2 regions of the Streptomyces sp. NPDC001750 genome follow, and region 1 is predicted to be linked to the other one. Evidence: riboswitches for the same ligand, from Rfam matches in the RefSeq annotation. Region 1 holds a riboswitch; the other holds the start of a gene.
What was found. Region 1 has a riboswitch for thiamine pyrophosphate ahead of thiO (glycine oxidase ThiO). Riboswitches for the same ligand answer to the same signal wherever they lie in the genome.
Positions count from the first base shown of each region.

Region 1 (5,775 bases):
GTTGGGGGGGTTCCCCCCCCCCCGGGGGGGGCGGGGGTGGGGGGGGGGGGGGGGGGGGGCCGGGCCGCCCCCCACCCCGACGGACTCTCGGAGCCTGTCGGGCGATCTCTGACCGGGCGGCGCGCCCTGGCACGCACTCCCCCCCACGCCGATGCCTTGAGGGCCAGGGGCCGCCTCCGGCGTTGCCGGGATGTCCGCGTAGCTCCTTCCCCAAGCTCTCAACTCCGTTCGAGCAGGGGAGGCCCCATCCGAGGACATCCCGGCGCCTTGGAATCGCACGCACCTTACCGCGTCCGCGTTCCGATCGAAGGTCACCCGGCAGGCTCTCAGACGGCGAGCGCCTGGGCGCGGCGCTTCACCTCCGTGCCGCGATTCTCGCTCAGTGCCTGGGCGGGGGTGCCCGGCAGGGTCGGGTCGGGGGTGAAGAGCCACTCCAGCATCTCTTCGTCGTTGAAGCCGTCGTCCCGCAGGAGGGTCAGGGTGCCGGAGAGGCCCTTGACCACCTTGTTGCCGGCGATGAAGGCAGCCGGCACCTGGAGAGCCCGGTTCTCACCGCGGCGTACGGCGATGAGCTGGCCCTCCTTGACCAGCTGCCGCACACGTGTCACCTCGACACCGAGCATGTCGGCGATGTCGGGGAGGTGGAGCCAGGCGGGGACGAGAGCATCGATCTTTGCGTCAATCTCGGTCACGGGACAAGCCTGCCATCCCGGACCGACAGTCGGTAGCCGGGCCGACCGTACGGGCGGTGCCGGTACGCCGTCGGAGGGTCGGCGGCCGTGGAGTACGGGTGTCAGAGGGCCGTCGACTTCAGAGGTACGGAGGGATCGGCGGCCCGCGCCGGGTCGATGCGGGTGCCCGCCTCGATGAGCCTGCGGCCCTGCGCCAGGTCGCGGGGGCGGCCCACGGCGAGGACCGCCACCAGGACGCCGTCGCGCAGCCAGCACACCGACCAGGTGGGGTCGGCGGCGTCGCCGCGCCACAGCAGGGTGTCGGCGCCCGCGTGGTGGCCCGCGTACTGCACGAACCGGTCGAACTGCTCGGACCAGAAGTACGGGACGGGGTCGTAGGCGGGCGGCGCCGGGTGGTCCCCGCCCGCCGCCGCGACGATGTCGGCGGCCACGGTCCGGGGGCCCTGGAGCGCGTTGTCCCAGTGGTGGACGAGCAGGCGTTCGCCGTAGCGGGCGGACGGGAACGAGGCGCAGTCGCCGACCGCGTACACGTCGGGCAGCGAAGTGCGCAGCGCGGCGTCGGCGGTCACCGAGCCGTCGGGGCCGAGCGCGATGCCCGAGCCGGCCAGCCAGCCGGTGGCGGGGCGGGCGCCGATACCGACGACGACGGCCCCGGCCGGGATCGCGCGGCCGTCCGCGAGGACCACCCGGCCCGGTTCGACGTGGTCGACCCGGGCGCCGGTGAGAAGCTCGGTGCCGCTCTCCACGTACCAGGCGGCCATCGGGGCAGCGACCTCGGCGGGCAGCGCACCGGCGAGCGGCCGGTCGGCGGCCTCCAGGACGGTGACCGCGCAGCCGGCGGCGCGGGCCGCGGTGGCGAACTCGGCGCCGATCCAGCCCGCACCGACGACCACGACGTCCTGCCGCTCGTCGAGGACGGGCCGCAGCCGTGCCGCGTCGTCGAGGGTGCGCAGCAGGTGGACGCCGGGGACACCCTCGGTGCCGGGCAGGACGATCGGTTCGGCGCCGGTCGCGATCACCAGCACGTCGTAGGGGACGGGACCGGACGGGGTGTCCAGTTCGTGCGCCGCGGCCCGCAGGCCGGTGACGTCGAGGCCCAGTCCGAGCTCGATGTCCAGTGCCTCGAAGTCGATGTCGAAGGCGGAGTCCTCGGCCTTGCCGAGCAGCACCGCCTTCGACAACGGGGGCCGGTCGTAGGGCTGGTGGGGTTCGGCGCCGATCACCGTGACGGGGCCGGTGAAGCCCTGTTCCCGCAGGGCCACGGCCGTCTGCACACCGGCCATGCCCGCGCCGACGACGACGACACGGCGCTCCGACTGCTGCGACTGCTGCTGATCGCTCACCCGTACACCATAAACACCTGACAGAACGTCACGGCAGGGGGAGTTCCTCCACGGTGCTGGTGCCGCTGCCCTCCTGCGACTCCCATTCCCACCGCTCCTCCAGCCGGACCCGGCCGTCCGGGAGATCGACGACGGTGGAGACGCAGTGGCCGCAGGACGTCGTTCCGTCCTGCTTGAGCTGCACGTACCGGAAGTCGAGGACGTCACCGGCGCGGGTGCCGACGAGATGGCCGCGGACCACGTCGCCGCCCGCGTACTCGGCCCAGATCCGGCCGTCCTCCTCGTGGTACGTGAAGCGGGTACGGGTACCGACCTGACCGGGTGCCTGGTCGGCGACCGGCGAGAGGACGACTCCGTCGAGCGAACGGGCCATGGCGCTGCTCCCTTGCCTGGGTCCGGCGGTCCCTCGCCCGGGTCCGGTGGGCGAGGTTTACGACCTCGTCCACGATTGGCAGTGGAGGAAGTCGTTAGGGTGGCCACGGTAAGACACTCGCGGGAGCCCGGACGCAGCGGGCTGAGAGGGAGGCTGAAGCGGCCTTCGACCGTACGAACCTGATCCGGGTCATGCCGGCGAAGGGAGGGGCTGGACGCCCATGCGTTCTTCTCACCACGAGGGCCGGTCCGACCGGGACGGGGGGCCGTACGACGTCCTCGTCGTCGGGGGCGGGATCATCGGCCTGGTGACCGCCTGGCGGACCGCGCAGCGCGGACTGCGCACCGCGGTCGCCGATCCCGATCCCGGCGGCGGGGCCGCCCGCGTGGCCGCCGGGATGCTGGCCGCCGTCACCGAACTCCACTACGGCGAGGAGCTGTTGCTGGGGCTGAATCTCGCCTCGGCCGCCCGCTACCCGGCGTTCGTGGCGGAGCTGGAGGAGGCGAGCGGCCGGGACACGGGCTTTCGCGCCTGTGGCACGCTCGCCGTCGCGCTGGACTCCGACGACCGGGCCCATCTGCGGGAGCTGCACGCCCTGCAACGGCGTTCGGGCCTGGAGTCGGAGTGGCTGACGGGCCGCGAGTGCCGCCGCCTGGAGCCGATGCTCGCGCCGGGCGTGCGCGGCGGGCTGCGGGTCGACGGTGATCATCAGATCGATCCGCGCCGACTGGCCGCCGCGCTGCTGACCGCGTGCGAGCGGGCCGGGGTGGTCTTCCACCGGGCCCGGGCGGAGCGTCTGACGGTGGTGCGCGACCGGGCCACTGGAATCGTGCTCGCCGGGGGCCCGGAGCTGGCCGCCGACCAGGTCGTGCTCGCCGCGGGGAGTCTCAGCGGCCGACTGCCGGGCCTGCCGGACGGGGTCGCGCCACCGGTCCGGCCGGTGAAGGGGCAGGTGCTGCGGCTGACCGTGCCCGCCCGGTACGCGCCCTTCCTCTCCCGGACGGTCCGGGCCGTGGTCCGGGGCGGCCCCCTCTATCTCGTACCGCGCGAGAACGGCGAACTGGTCGTCGGTGCCACCAGCGAGGAGATGGGCTGGGACACCACCGTCACCGCGGGCGGCGTCTACGAGCTGCTGCGGGACGCCCACGAGCTGGTGCCCGGCATCACGGAGCTGCCGCTCGTCGAGACCCGGGCCGGTCTGCGTCCCGGCTCCCCCGACAACGCCCCGTTGCTGGGCCCCACCGCGCTGCCCGGTCTGCATCTCGCGACCGGCCACCATCGCAACGGGGTGCTGCTCACGCCCGTCACCGGAGACGTCATGGCGGCGTCGCTGGCCGAGGGCGAGCTGCCCGAGGTGGCCCGCCCCTTCACCCCGTACCGCTTCTCGCCAGCCGTCGACTCCGTACGTCAGGAGCAGCCCGCATGACCGAGCCCGCGCCCTCCCCCGCTCCCGATTCCGTGCCCCTCACCGACCCCGCGCCCGGCCCCTCCCCCGCCTCCGTGTCCGTGTCCGTGAACGGGGAGGTCCGGCACCTCGCCGCGGGCACCGCCCTGGACGCGCTGGTCGCCGGGCTGACCTCGGCCCGCTCCGGTGTCGCGGCGGCCGTCAACGAGAGCGTCGTGCCGCGCGGGCAGTGGTCCGCCACGGCGCTGCGCGACGGAGACCGGGTCGAGATCCTGACCGCGGTCCAGGGAGGCTGACCGTGTCCGACGACCTCCTCGCCCTCGGCGACACCACGTTCGGCTCCCGGCTGATCATGGGCACGGGCGGGGCGCCCAGCCTCGATGTGCTGGAACGCTCCCTCGTCGCCTCCGGCACAGAGCTGACCACCGTCGCGATGCGCCGCCTCGACCCGACCGTGCAGGGCTCGGTGCTCTCCGTCCTGCGACGGCTCTCCATCCGCGTCCTGCCGAACACGGCGGGCTGCTTCACCGCGGGCGAGGCCGTGCTGACCGCCCGGCTGGCCCGCGAGGCCCTCGGCACCGACTGGGTCAAGCTGGAGGTGGTGGCCGACGAGCGGACCCTGCTGCCCGACCCGGTCGAGCTGCTGGACGCCGCGGAGACCCTGGTGGACGACGGTTTCACCGTGCTGCCGTACACCAACGACGACCCGGTGCTGGCCCGCCGTCTCCAGGACGTGGGCTGCGCGGCGGTGATGCCGCTCGGCTCCCCCATCGGCTCCGGTCTCGGCATCCGTAATCCGCACAACTTCCAGCTGATCGTCGAGCAGGCGCGGGTGCCGGTGATCCTCGACGCGGGCGCCGGGACCGCCTCGGACGCGGCGCTGGCGATGGAGCTGGGGTGCGCGGCGGTGATGCTGGCCTCCGCCGTGACCCGGGCCCAGGAGCCCGAGCTGATGGCCGCCGCGATGCGGCACGCGGTGGCGGGCGGACGGCTGGCGTACCGGGCGGGCCGGATCCCGCGCCGGCACTTCGCCGAGGCGTCGTCGCCGGTGGCGGGGCGCGCGGTGCTGGACCCGGAACGCCCGGCCTTCTGACCGGGGCACCCGGGCGGGCCCGTCGGGCCGGGGAGGCGACGTGTCCCTGTCACGCCTCGGCTGCGGTTCGGCCCCGGGACCGTCCGGGCCGTCGGACGTGTCCGCCGCGGCTCGTAGACTCACATCCGTGGATACGACCCTCCAGGACCCGCTCGTCGGGCAGCTGCTCGACGGCCGCTACCGCGTCGATGCCCGCATCGCCGTGGGCGGCATGGCCACGGTCTACCGGGCTGTGGACACCCGGCTCGACCGGGTGCTCGCCCTCAAGGTGATGCATCCGGCACTCGCCACCGACGCGTCCTTCGTGGAGCGGTTCATACGCGAGGCCAAGTCCGTGGCCCGGCTCGCGCACCCGAATGTGGTCGGGGTCTTCGACCAGGGCGCCCAGGGCCAGTACGTCTACCTCGCGATGGAGTACGTCCCGGGCTGCACGCTGCGCGACGTGCTGCGCGACCGCGGCGCCCTCCAGCCGAGGGCCGCGCTGGACATCCTGGAGCCGGTGCTCGCCGCGCTCGGCGCCGCGCACCGGGCGGGCTTCGTGCACCGCGACATGAAGCCGGAGAACGTCCTGATAGGGGACGACGGCCGGGTCAAGGTCGCCGACTTCGGTCTGGTGCGGGCGGTGGGTTCCGTCACCAGCACCACCGGCTCGGTGCTCGGGACCGTCTCGTACCTCGCCCCCGAGCAGATAGAACACGGTACGGCCGACACCCGTACCGACGTGTATGCGTGTGGTGTGGTCCTGTACGAGATGCTGACCGGGTCCAAGCCGCACGTCGGCGACACCCCCGCCCAGGTCATCTATCAGCACCTCAACGAGGACATCCCGGCCCCGTCGGCCGCCGTCCCGGAACTCCCGGTCGAGCTCG
Region 1 covers NZ_JBIAUE010000004.1:140,966-146,740, forward strand. The annotation lists gene ACFYY6_RS08885 (Rv2175c family DNA-binding protein) at 327-692, opposite strand; gene ACFYY6_RS08890 (NAD(P)/FAD-dependent oxidoreductase) at 794-1,975, opposite strand; gene ACFYY6_RS08895 (hypothetical protein) at 2,064-2,408, opposite strand; TPP riboswitch at 2,518-2,631, shown strand; gene thiO (glycine oxidase ThiO) at 2,629-3,834, shown strand; gene thiS (sulfur carrier protein ThiS) at 3,831-4,109, shown strand; gene ACFYY6_RS08910 (thiazole synthase) at 4,112-4,906, shown strand; gene pknB (Stk1 family PASTA domain-containing Ser/Thr kinase) at 5,034-5,775, shown strand, end outside.

Region 2 (5,775 bases), on a different contig from region 1:
TCGTGACGCCGTTCGACAAGAGCGCGCTGCGCAACATCGAGCAGGCCATCCGCGACTCGGACCTCGGCGTCAACCCGAGCAACGACGGCAATATCATCCGGGTGACCTTCCCGGAGCTCACCGAGGAGCGCCGCCGCGACTACATCAAGGTCGCGAGGACCAAGGCCGAGGACTCCCGCATCTCCATCCGGGCCGTGCGCCGCAAGGCCAAGGAAGCGCTCGACAAGCTGGTCAAGGACAAGGAGACCGGCGAGGACGAGGTGCGTCGCGCCGAGAAGGAGCTCGACGACACCACCGCGAAGTACGTCGCACAGGTCGACGAGCTGCTCAAGCACAAGGAAGCCGAGCTGCTCGAAGTCTGATGAACGACTCTTCCTGGGGCGCCACGCCGGGAGCCGGTCCGTGGGCTGCGCCCGAGATGCGTGCTGCCCCGGCAGGTCCCGCGCACGATGTGCATGACGCCCAGCAGACTCGGCCCATGCCCATCGTGCCGGACGCCCCTGACGCAGGTGGAGACGCTGACGACCGTGACGACCGGGAGCAGGGGGGCGCACGCCCGAACGGTGGCCCCCTGTTCCGCGACGAGAAGCCGCAGGAGCCCATGCCCACCGCGCCACCGCCCCCGCAGAAGAAACGTGCGGGCCGCGATCTGCGAGCCGCCATAGGGGTCGGGGTGGGGCTCGGCGCCGTCATCGTCGCCTCGCTGTTCGTCGTGAAGGCCGTCTTCGTCGGGGTGATCGTCGTCGCCGTCGTCGTGGGCCTGTGGGAGCTCACCTCACGGCTGTCGGAGCGCAAGGGCATCAACGCGCCGCTCGTGCCGCTGGCGGTCGGCGGTGCGGCGATGGTGGTGGCCGGGTACATGAAGGGTGCCGAGGGCGCCTGGGTGGCCGTGGCACTGACCGCGCTCGCGGTTCTCGTCTGGCGGATGGCCCAGCCTCCGGAGGACTACCTCAAGGACGTCACGGCCGGTGTGTTCGCCGCGTTCTACGTGCCGTTCCTCGCCACGTTCGTCGCCATGCTCCTGACCGCGGACGACGGGCCGCAGCGGGTGCTCACCTTCCTGCTGCTGACCGTGGTCAGCGACACAGGGGCGTACGCCGTCGGCTGGCGCTTCGGCAAGCACAAGCTCGCTCCGCGCATCAGCCCCGGGAAGACCCGCGAGGGCCTCTTCGGGGCCGTCGCCTTCGCGATGGTCGCGGGTGCCCTGTGCATGCAGTTCCTGATCGACGGCGGTGCCTGGTGGCAGGGGCTGCTGCTGGGGCTCGCGGTCGCGGCCAGCGCCACCCTGGGCGACCTGGGCGAGTCGATGATCAAGCGGGACCTCGGCATCAAGGACATGGGCACGCTGCTGCCGGGACACGGCGGGATCATGGACCGGCTGGACTCGCTGCTGCCGACCGCTCCGGTGGTCTGGCTGCTGCTGGTGCTGTTCGTCGGCTCCGGCTGAGAGCACCCGGCAGGCTGTGAGCCCGCGGACGGTGCGCCCCGCCCGTCCCGACCTTGGCGTTCTCGGACGAGGGCCCGCTGCCCACAGGGCGTTGTCCACAGGGCGGCGGGCCCTCGTCGCCGCGTCTGCGACACTGGACGGACCATGCCTAAGCCCGGAGAACTCACTTTCGTCGCACCCCGCGGAGCCAAGAAGCCGCCGCGGCATCTCGCCGACCTCACGCCCGCCGAGCGCAAGGAGGCGGTCGCCGCGATCGGCGAGAAGCCGTTCCGCGCCCAGCAGCTCTCGCAGCACTACTTCGCGCGGTACGCGCACAACCCGGCCGAGTGGACCAACATCCCGGCCGCCTCGCGGGAGAAGCTCGCCGAGGCGATGTTCCCCGAGCTGATGTCGGTGGTCCGCCACATCAGCTGCGACGACGACACCACCCGCAAGACGCTGTGGAAGCTGCACGACGGGACGCTCGTCGAGTCCGTCCTGATGCGTTACCCGGAGCGGGTGACGATGTGCATCTCCTCGCAGGCGGGCTGCGGGATGAACTGCCCGTTCTGCGCCACCGGGCAGGCCGGTCTGGACCGCAATCTGTCGACCGCGGAGATCGTCCACCAGATCGTGGACGGCATGCGGGCGCTGCGCGACGGGGAGGTGCCCGGAGGACCGGCGCGGCTCTCCAACATCGTCTTCATGGGCATGGGCGAGCCGCTGGCCAACTACAACCGCGTGGTCGGCGCGATCCGCCGGCTGACCGATCCGGAGCCGGACGGGCTGGGGCTCTCACAGCGCGGGATCACCGTTTCCACCGTGGGGCTGGTGCCCGCGATGCTGCGCTTCGCCGACGAGGGCTTCAAGTGCCGTCTCGCCGTCTCGCTGCACGCGCCGGACGACGAACTGCGCGACACCCTCGTCCCGGTGAACACCCGGTGGAAGGTGCGCGAGGTGCTGGACGCCGCGTGGGAGTACGCGGAGAAGTCCGGCCGCCGCGTCTCCATCGAGTACGCGCTGATCCGGGACATCAACGACCAGGCGTGGCGGGGCGACCTGCTCGGCCGGCTGCTCAAGGGCAAGCGGGTGCACGTCAACCTGATCCCGCTGAACCCGACGCCCGGCTCCAAGTGGACGGCCTCCCGGCCCGAGGACGAGAAGGCGTTCGTCGAGGCCATCGCGGCGCACGGGGTTCCGGTGACCGTACGGGACACCCGGGGCCAGGAGATCGACGGGGCCTGCGGACAGCTGGCGGCGGCCGAGCGCTGACACAGGCATTCTCCGGGTCCGTGGGAATGCCGAGGCCGAAGTCCGCCGGGCCCGCGGGAGTGCTGAGAGCGGCGATCGCCGGTTCCACGGGAGCGTCGAGACCGGCGCTGGCCGGGGCCGCGGTGGTCCGGCAGGGCTCCGGAGCGGACGGGGCGTCAAGGAGTCGGGGCCTGCGGCGTCGACCGTGCGCCGAGGCCCCGGCGGCCCGGCCGGGCGGCCCGTGTAACCTGGTCCGGAAATCAACTTCATATTCCGACAGGGGAGCGCCACAGCGCTGAGAGTGCGGCACCGGGGGACCGGTCGTCCGCAGACCCTCTGAACCTCGCCCGGGTCATTCCGGGTAGGAAGTTCGGTCATCAACTCATGCTGTTGCGCCCTGCCCGCGTCCCGCGGGTGGGGCCGCGTCTCTTCCTGGCCAAAACCCAGGAGGAATCCATCATGACCACCACGCGCAGGACCACGGGAACCACGCCCGGGTCCGTACGTCTCACGGCCGTCGTGGCCGCGCTCGGCATCACGGCACTGGCCGGCTGCGGGAGTTCCGACACGTCGTCCTCCGGCTCCGGCGGCACGAAGGGCGCCGGTCCGAAGACCGTGACGCTCGTCAGCCACGACTCCTTCAACGCGTCCGAAGCGGTGCTGAAGGAGTTCACCGAGGAGACCGGCTACACCGTCAAGGTCCTCAAGAGCGGCGACGCGGGCGTCGCACTCAACCAGGAGATCCTGACCAAGGGCTCACCGCGCGGAGACGTGTTCTTCGGCGTCGACAACACCCTGCTCTCCCGCGCCCTGGACAGCGGCCTGTTCACGCCGTACGAGGCGAAGGGCATCGATCGGGTCGAGGCCGCCACCCGGCTGGATGCCGAGCACCGGGTCACGCCGGTCGACACCGGCGACGTCTGCGTGAACTACGACAAGAAGTACTTCGCCGACAAGAAGCTCGCTCCGCCGCGGACCTTCGACGACCTGGCGAAGCCCGCGTACAAGAACCTCCTGGTCACCGAGAACGCGGCGACCTCCTCGCCCGGCCTCGGCTTCCTCCTCGGCACCGTCGCCGCCTACGGCGAGAAGGGCTACCAGGACTACTGGAAGAAGCTGAAGGACAACGGCGTCAAGGTCGTCGACGGCTGGGAGCAGGCGTACAACGAGGAGTTCTCCGGCTCCGCGGGCGGCAGGAAGGCCAAGGCCGACCGTCCGCTCGTCGTCTCGTACGCCTCCAGCCCGCCCGTCGAGGTGCTGTACGCGAAGCCGCAGCCGGCCGAGGCCCCGACCGGGGTCGCCACCGGTACCTGCTTCCGGCAGATCGAGTTCGCGGGCCTGTTGGACGGCGCCAAGAACGAGGCGGGTGGCAAGGCACTGCTGGACTTCCTGATCGGCAAGAAGTTCCAGGAGGACATGCCGCTCAACATGTTCGTGAACCCGGTCGTGTCGGACGCGAAACTGCCGGAGCTGTTCACGAAGTTCGGCGAGACCGTCGAGAAGCCGACGACCGTCGCCCCCGACCTGATCGCCAAGAACCGTGAGCAGTGGGTCCAGTCGTGGTCCTCGCTCGTCGTGAAGTAGCCGGGACCGCCGCACGGGGGACGGGCGCGGCGGCGAAGGGCGCGGACGTCACGGGTCCGCGCCCGCGCGCCGGGCGCAGGACGGACGCGGTGCGGACGGCGGCCCGGCGCCTGGGTGCGGGCGCGGTGCGGCCGTCCCTGATGGCCGTGCCCGTCGCGTTCTTCGCGGTGTTCTTCGCCTACCCCGTCGTCGCGATCGTCGGCCGGGGGCTGAAGGCGGACGGTGTGTGGCAGTTCGGCCGGATCGGCGAGGTGCTGGCCCGGCCGGAGATCCGTGACGTCCTGTGGTTCACCACCTGGCAGGCGCTCGCCTCGACCGCGCTGACGCTGCTCGTCGCGCTGCCCGGCGCGTACGTCTTCGCCCGCCTCGACTTCCCCGGAAAGCAAGTGCTGCGGGCGGTGGTCACCGTGCCGTTCGTCCTGCCGACCGTCGTCGTCGGGACGGCGTTCCTGGCGATGCTGGGGCGCGGCGGGTTCCTCGACGAACTCTGGGGGGTGCGCCTCGACACCACGGTGTGGGCGATTCTCCTCGCCCATGTCTTCTTCAACTACGCGGTGGTCGTACGGACCGTCGGCGGTCTGTGGGCGCAGCTCGACCCGCGGCAGGAGGAGGCCGCCCGGGTGCTGGGCGCCGGACGGTTCGCGGCCTGGCGACGGGTCACGCTGCCGGCCCTCGCGCCCGCCGTGGCCGCCGCCGCGCTGATGGTCTTCCTCTTCACCTTCACCTCCTTCGGTGTCGTGCAGATCCTCGGCGGCCCCGGGTACGCCACGCTGGAGGTGGAGATCTACCGGCAGACCGCCCAGCTCCTCGCACTTCCGACCGCGGCCGTGCTGACACTGGTCCAGTTCGCCGCGGTGGGCACGATCCTCGCCGTGCACGCGTGGACCGTACGGCGCAGGGAGACCGCGCTGAGGCTGGTCGATCCGGAACGGACCGCCCGCAGGCCGCGCGGGGCCGGGCAGTGGGCGCTGCTCGGCGCGGTGCTGCTGACCGTGCTGGTGCTGATCCTGCTGCCCCTCGCGGTGCTGGTGGAACGCTCGCTGGACACCCCGGACGGCCACGGCCTCGACTTCTACCGTGCCCTGGGTTCCGTGGACGCGGGCGGCGGCACCTTCCTGGTCGCGCCGCTCGAAGCGATCGGGAACTCCGTGGCGTACGCGCTGGTCGCGACCGTGATCGCGCTGGTCGTCGGCGGGTTGGCCGCCGCGGCGCTGACCCGGCGCGCGGGGCGGCTCGTGCGCGGTTTCGACGCGCTGCTGATGCTGCCGCTCGGGGTGTCGGCGGTCACCGTCGGCTTCGGCTTCCTGATCACTCTGGACAAGCCGCCACTGGACCTGCGCACGTCATGGATCCTGGTGCCGCTCGCCCAGGCGCTGGTCGGCGTGCCCTTCGTCGTGCGGACCATGCTGCCGGTGCTGCGCGCGGTGGACGGCCGGCTCCGGGAGGCGGCCGCGGTGCTGGGGGCGTCGCCGTTGCGGGCCTGGCGGGAGGTAGATCTCCCGTTGGTGCGGCGG
Region 2 covers NZ_JBIAUE010000002.1:95,541-101,315, reverse strand. The annotation lists gene frr (ribosome recycling factor) at 1-362, shown strand, start outside; gene ACFYY6_RS03815 (phosphatidate cytidylyltransferase) at 362-1,447, shown strand; gene rlmN (23S rRNA (adenine(2503)-C(2))-methyltransferase RlmN) at 1,592-2,698, shown strand; TPP riboswitch at 2,946-3,063, shown strand; gene ACFYY6_RS03805 (thiamine ABC transporter substrate-binding protein) at 3,137-4,261, shown strand; gene ACFYY6_RS03800 (ABC transporter permease) at 4,402-5,775, shown strand, end outside.
Region 2: another riboswitch for thiamine pyrophosphate. It lies ahead of ACFYY6_RS03805 (thiamine ABC transporter substrate-binding protein); the one in region 1 lies ahead of thiO (glycine oxidase ThiO).